One region of the Nocardioides aquiterrae genome, then DNA from elsewhere that is predicted to be linked to it. Evidence: riboswitches for the same ligand, from Rfam matches in the RefSeq annotation. Region 1 holds a riboswitch; the other holds the start of a gene.
What was found. A riboswitch is a leader RNA that binds a small molecule or an ion and turns the genes downstream of it on or off. The one in region 1 is predicted to bind thiamine pyrophosphate.
Positions count from the first base shown of each region.

Region 2: linked by a shared signal. The riboswitch ahead of ABD086_RS06945 (thiamine ABC transporter substrate-binding protein) and the one ahead of thiE (thiamine phosphate synthase) in region 1 are both predicted to bind thiamine pyrophosphate.

Region 1 is NZ_BAAAJE010000002.1:178,799-182,000, reverse strand. Features, by position in the region: gene thiS (sulfur carrier protein ThiS) at 1-13, opposite strand, end outside; gene ABD086_RS03335 (FAD-dependent oxidoreductase) at 10-1,041, opposite strand; gene thiE (thiamine phosphate synthase) at 1,041-1,631, opposite strand; TPP riboswitch at 1,630-1,739, opposite strand; cobalamin riboswitch at 1,804-1,984, shown strand; gene ABD086_RS03325 (nitrite reductase) at 2,041-2,886, shown strand; gene ABD086_RS03320 (precorrin-8X methylmutase) at 2,883-3,202, shown strand, end outside.
Region 2 is NZ_BAAAJE010000006.1:63,544-66,745, reverse strand. Features, by position in the region: gene ABD086_RS06950 (ABC transporter permease) at 1-687, opposite strand, end outside; gene ABD086_RS06945 (thiamine ABC transporter substrate-binding protein) at 698-1,762, opposite strand; TPP riboswitch at 1,753-1,863, opposite strand; gene ABD086_RS06940 (RNA polymerase sigma-70 factor) at 1,977-2,852, opposite strand; gene ABD086_RS06935 (carboxymuconolactone decarboxylase family protein) at 2,849-3,202, opposite strand, start outside.

The DNA.
Region 1 (3,202 bases):
CGGTCACGGTCATGAGGACCCTCCTGGGTGCTGGGTGGCGAACCTGCGGGGGTCGAGGCCGGGCTCGACGTGCCCGGTCTCGAGGTGGTCGGCGACCAGCCGCGCCGTCAGCGGTGCGAGCAGCACGCCGTGCCGGAAGTGCCCCGTCGCGAGCACGACCCCCGGCTCGCCGGACGGGCCGACGAGGGGGAGGTTGTCGGCCGTCCCCGGACGGTCTCGCGCCGTGGCCTCGACGAGCACCGCCCGGTCGATCGCGGGCAGCACCCGGCGAGCGTCGTCGAGCAGTCGCCACACGCCGCCGGCGGTCACCACGGGGGGCGCGTCGTGCTCCTCCTGGGTCGCGCCGACGACCACCTCGCCGTGCGCGCGGGGCACGAGGTAGACCGGCCGGCCCTGGACCAGGGCGCGGACCGGGTGCCCGGGCAGGTCGACTGCGTCGACCCGCAGTCGCAGGATCTCGCCGCGGACGGCGCGCTCCCCGCGCACGGAGGGCAGCGACGAACCCGTCGCCAGGACCGTCACCTCGGGTCGGCCGGAGGGACCGCCGGAGGGACCGGCGGCCGGGGCGGGGGTCACCGGCACCCGGGCGAGCAGCGCCGCGACGACCGCGCGGGGATCGACGCTGTGGTCGTCGGGCAGCCACGCTCCGCCGGTCACCCGGCCCAGGCCGGGCTCGCGCCGCAGCAGCTCGCGCCGATTCAGCATCGTCGCGGCGTCGCCCTGCTGCACGGCCAGGCCGACCTGGCGCTCGACCTGCTGGAGGTCGCCCGCGTCGGCGGCGGTGAGGATCGTCCCGGACCGCAGCGGCACGCCCAGCCGCTCGGCGTACGCCGGCCACAACCGCGCCGATGCCCGGCCCAGGGCGTGCAACCGCTCCTCGCCGTGCCACAGCTCCCCGACCGGGCTGACCATCCCGGCCGCGGCGTACGACGCACCCGACCCCGGCGCCGGGTCGACGACCTCCACCCGGTGGCCCCGGCGCAGCAGCTCCTCGGCGACCGCGAGGCCGACGATGCCGGCGCCCCGCACCCGGACCCGCATCAGCGCACCGCCTCGGCGAGCTCCTTCGCCGCCCGCACCGGATCGGGACTTCGCCAGATCGAGCCGATCACCGCCACGCCGTGCGCGCCGGCCGCCCGCACCCGGGCCGCGCGGCCCGCGTTGATCCCACCGATCGCGACCAGCGGGAGCACGCCCGCCGCAGCCGCGACCGCGGCGACCCCCAGCGGCTCCGGCAGCCCGGCCTTGGACCCGGAGCCGAAGACCGGCCCGAAGCCGACGTAGTCCGCCCCGTCGGCGCACGCGGCGGTGACGGCGTCCGGCGTCCGGCAGGTGGTGCCGATCAGCAGGTGCGGCGCCATCCGGCGGGCCGCGCGCACCGGGAGGTCGTCGGCGCCCAGGTGCACACCGTCCGCGTCGGCGGCCAGCGCGACGTCGACCCGGTCGTCGACCGTCACCACCGCGCCGCCCACCGCTTCGCGAACCGCCCGGGCCAGCGCGATCAGCCCCCGCGTCGTCGTGTGCTTGTCCCGGACCTGGAAGCCGTCGACCCCCGCGGTGGCCAGGGCCGGCAGGAGGGCGAGGTCGTCATCGCCCGACACCAGGCAGAACATGCGCGGCAACGTGTGCACGGGGTGCTCCTTCGCTTCCTTCGCCGGTATGAGCCGGATCAGGTTCGACGGTCGGAGCGGCTACAGCTCCCTCTCAGCCCGCTGCCGCGGACTCCCGTGGGTGGATGCCGACGACCCTAGCGCAACCGCGGCTGCGTCGGAGATGGACACCCGACGGGGTCGCCGCCCGGTGTCGTAGGCTGCCCCTGCCAGTCGACCTCCACCCGTGGAGGCAGGGAACCCGGTGAGACGCCGGGACTGACGCGCAGCGGTATGGGTGACGGGCGAGGCACGACGCCACTGGGGAGACCTGGGAAGGCGCCTCGCTCCGAACGATCCCGAGTCCGAAGACCTGCTGGCCCCCGTGGCAACCGCCGCGAGGTCGGAGGAGGATCCCGCGACAGGGTCCCTGGCCAGACAGGTACCGCCAGTGACAGGCTCCCGCACCCGCACCGACCGGTGCCCCGGCGCCCTCCGCCCGTGGGAGGCGGCCGACGGCCTGCTGGTGCGACTCCGGCTCGTCGGCGGCCGGGTGTCCGCGCAGGCGTTGCGGTCCCTCGTCGAGGTGGCGGCCGACCACGGCGACGGCCGCGTCCACGTGACCTCCCGAGCGAACCTGCAGGTGCGGGCGCTGCCGGGTGCCGACGGTCGCCTGGACCCGAGCGTCCTCGCCGCCCTCGAGCGCACGGGACTGCTCCCCACGCGCACCCACGAGCGGGTCCGCAACGTCATGGTGTCGCCGCAGACCGGCCTGGCCGGGGGGCTCGCCGACCTGCGCCCCGTCGCCGCGCAGCTCGACGAGAGGCTGTGCGCGGACCCGGACCTGGCCACCTTGCCGGGCCGCTTCCTGTTCGTGCTCGACGACGGGCGCGGCGACCTCGTGTCGCACACCTGCGACCTCGGGGCCGTGGTGCTCGACCCTCGCGCCGCCCAGCTGCGGGTCGGCCGGCGGTGGGGACCGGTCGTGCCGCTGGGTGAGGCGGCCGCGCGGATCGCCGAGCTCGCGCACGAGTTCGTCGTACGACGGGGGCGCGGACCGACCGCGCCCTGGCACGTCGAGGAGCTTCGGGCGCCGCTGACCACGGTCACCGAGCCCGACCGCCGGCTCCCCGACGAGCAGGGTCCGCTGCCCTACGGCGCGGTGCCCGGTGGCCGCCACGTCGAGGTCCCCGCCGCGGGCCTCGACCGCCACGACGTCCGCCGGATCACCGCCGACGTCGACCACGTGATCGTGACGCCCTGGCGCGGCGTCCTCGTCCCGGAGGAGGCTCGATGAGCAGGCCGTCCAGACCGTCCAGACCGCCACGACGCTACGACTACGTCGACTCGGGGCCGGCGATCTACGTCGACTCGTTCGCCACGATCCGCCGCGAGGCGGACCTCAGTGCGGTGCCCGCCGACGCGGAGCGGCTGGCGGTCCGGATGATCCACGGCAGCGGGCAGGTCGACCTCGCCGAGGACCTGGTCGTCCACCCGCGGGTGGTCGCCGCCGCGCGGGAGGCGCTGGAGGCCGGGGCGCCGATCCTGTGCGACGCCACCATGGTCGCCACCGGGGTCACCCGCAGCCGGCTCCCGAGGGACAACGACGTGGT
Region 2 (3,202 bases), on a different contig from region 1:
GAGGTTCGTGGTGAGCAGGTAGATCTCGGTCTCGACCGACGAGTACCGCAGCCCGCCGAGGGTGAGCACGACCCCGAACGCGGTCGCGCAGAACAGGAACACCACGCTGGCCGCCGACATGATCGCCGGGCGGAGCATGGGCAGCGTGACCGTCCGGAACACGTGGGCCGGGCTCGCGCCCAGGGCCGCCGCGGCCTCGGCCGGCCGCGGGTCGAGCGACTCCCACGCGGCGCCGACCGCGCGGATCACGACGGCCACGTTGAAGAACACCAGGCCCGCGACGATCGCCGCCGCGGAGCCATCGAGGCCGAGGAACCCCAGCGGCCCGGCCTCGCCGATCAGCTCCCGGAACGCGACGCCGACCACCACGGTCGGCAGCACGAACGGCACCAGCAGCACGGCCCGCAGCACCCGCCGTCCCGGGAACCGGCGGCGGTGCAGCAGGTGCGCGGCCGGCACGCCGAGCAGCAGCGAGAGCGCCGTGCCCGCCGACGCCGACCAGACCGTGAACCAGACGACCCGGTGCACGCGCGGCCGGCCGAGCACCTCGAGCACCGCGGCGGGGTCGAACCTGCCGTCGGTCCAGAAGCCCTCCGAGACCATCCCCAGCACCGGCAGCACGAAGAAGACGCCGAGCACCGCGAGGGGTACGGCGGCCAGCGCGGCCAGCGCGAGGGCTCTCCTCATCCCCGGAGCCTCATCGGGAGGTGACGTCGCTCCACTCGCGCAGCCACTCGTCGCGGTGCGCGCTGATGTCGGCGGGGTCGACGGCGTACGGGTCGGTCGGCTGCTTCGCGAAGCTCGCCCACTCCTTCGGCAGCGGCACCGACGCGTCGACCGGGAACACGTACATGCTGTCGGGCAGCGCGGCCTGCACCTCGGGCGTGAGCAGGAAGTCGACCAGCGCCTCGGCGCCCTGCGGGTTCGCGGCGCCGGCCAGCACGCCGGCGTACTCGACCTGGCGGAAGCAGGTGTCGAGCAGCGCGCTGGTCGTCGACGTCCCGTCGGCGACGGTGAACGCCGGCGAGGAGTCGTAGGACAGCACGATCGGCCGGTCGCCCTTGCCGCCGCCCTGGGTGAAGTCGACCTCGTAGGCCTGCGACCACCCGTCGACGAGCCGGGTCCCGTTCGCCATCAGCCGCGACCAGTAGTCCTGCCACCCGTCCTCGCCGTACGCCGCGACGGTGGTGAGCAGGAACGCCATGCCCGGCGAGCTGGTGGCGGCGCCGGGGGTGACGAACAGGTCCCGGTACCGGGGGTCGGCCAGGTCGTCGAGGGTCTTCGGCGGCGCGAGGTCGTGGCTGGCGAACCAGGTGTCGTCCACGTTGACGCACACGCTCGCGTTGTCGATCGGCGTCAGCTCGTGGTCGTCGTCGCCGGCGAGCCGGTACTGGTCGGCGCCCGCGGGCAGCGACGCGTCGTACGGCGCGAACACGCCCGCGTCGAGGGCCCGGGACGCGAACGTGTTGTCCACCCCGAAGGCGACGTCGCCGAGCGGGTCGTCCTTGGTGAGCACCAGCTTGTTGGTGAGGATGCCCGCGTCGCCGGACCCGCGGACCACCAGGTCGTAGCCGGACTGCTCCTCGAACTTCCGCTGCAGCGGCTTCGGCAGCGAGAACGAGTCGTGCGTGACGAGCACGACGCGGTCGGGCGACGACGCGCCGTCGCTTCCGCCGCCGTCCTCCCCGATCGTCGAGCAGCCCGCCAGGGCCAGGCTCCCGGACACCAGCAGGGCAGGCGCCACCGCCCAGATGCGTCTCAACTCCGACTCCCTTCGCCGGTGCTAACCGGAGCAGGTTCGTAGGGTCTGCGGCCGTTCCGCACTCTCAGCACGTTGCGAGGCGTGCTCCCCTGTCTTGTGGGGTCGAGACTAGCGGAGACGCGTCAGCGGATCCGCTGACGGTGGTCGAGCGAGACGCGCGACCGAGGAACGAGGTCGCGACCGGTGTGTCGAGACCCGGCGCGGAGCGCCACCCTCACCTGGTCAGCGTGACGACGGCGTCCAGGCGGGCCAGCTTCTGCGGGTTGCGGACGACGTAGAGCCCGGTCACCAGCCCGTCCTCGACGACCATCGAGGCGATCGTGTCGAGCTCGCCGTCGACGACCACCCGCAGCGCGGGTGCGCCGTTGACGACCACGACGTCGGCGACCGCGTCGATCCCGGTGGCGACGGCGTCGAGGAAGCGGACCACCTTGTCGCGGCCGAGGATCGGCCGGAGCGCGGCCTTCTTCACACCGCCGCCGTCGGTGATGAGGACGACGTCCGGGGCCAGCACGTCCATCAGGCTCTGGATGTCGCCCGTGGCGACGGCGAGGAGGAAGCCCTGCAGCGCGCGCTCCCGTTCGCTCGGGGTCGGCTCGCCCCGCGGCCGGCGCTCCTCGACGTGCGCCCGCGCCCGGTGCGCGATCTGGCGCACCGCGGCGGGTGTCTTGTCGACGGCGGCGGCGATCTCGTCGTACCCGAAGTCGAAGACCTCGCGCAGCACGAACACCGCGCGCTCGGTCGGCCCGAGCGTCTCCAGGACCGTGAGCATCGCCAGCGAGACGCTGTCGGCGAGCTCGACGTCCTCGGCGACGTCGGGGGTGGTGAGCAGCGGCTCGGGCAGCCACGGCCCGACGTACGACTCGCGCCGGCGGACGTTGCTGCGCATCCGGTTGAGGGCCAGCCGCGTGGCGATGCGGACCAGGTAGGCGCGCTCGTCGCGCACCTCGGACCGGTCCACGTCGGCCCACCGCAGCCACGTCTCCTGCAGCACGTCCTCGGCGTCCGCGGCGGACCCGAGCATCTCGTAGGCGACCGTGAACAGCAGGTTCCGGTGCTCGACGAACACGTCCGTGGCGGTGGCGCTCATGCGGGCCTCACGGCATCCGACGGTACGGCGAGCGGCAGCTCGCACACATCCGAGTATCCCTGGCTCTGCGGGCCGGCGGCGGAGTTGAACCGCGACCGCATGTTCTCGATCGCGACCATCTCGGTGAGCTCGACGACCGCCGGGGCGCCCAGCCGGGCGAGCAGGCTGGCGGTCATCTCGTCGGTGACGGTCATCGGGGTGGTGGACATCGCCTCGGCGTACGCGAGCACCTCGCGCTCCAGCGGCGTGAACACGTCGGACTCGCGCCACCGCGGCACCTCCCGGACCTTCGCCAGGTCGAGGCCGTCGTGGTGGGCCAGGAAGTAGCCGAAGTCGAGGCACCAGCTGCA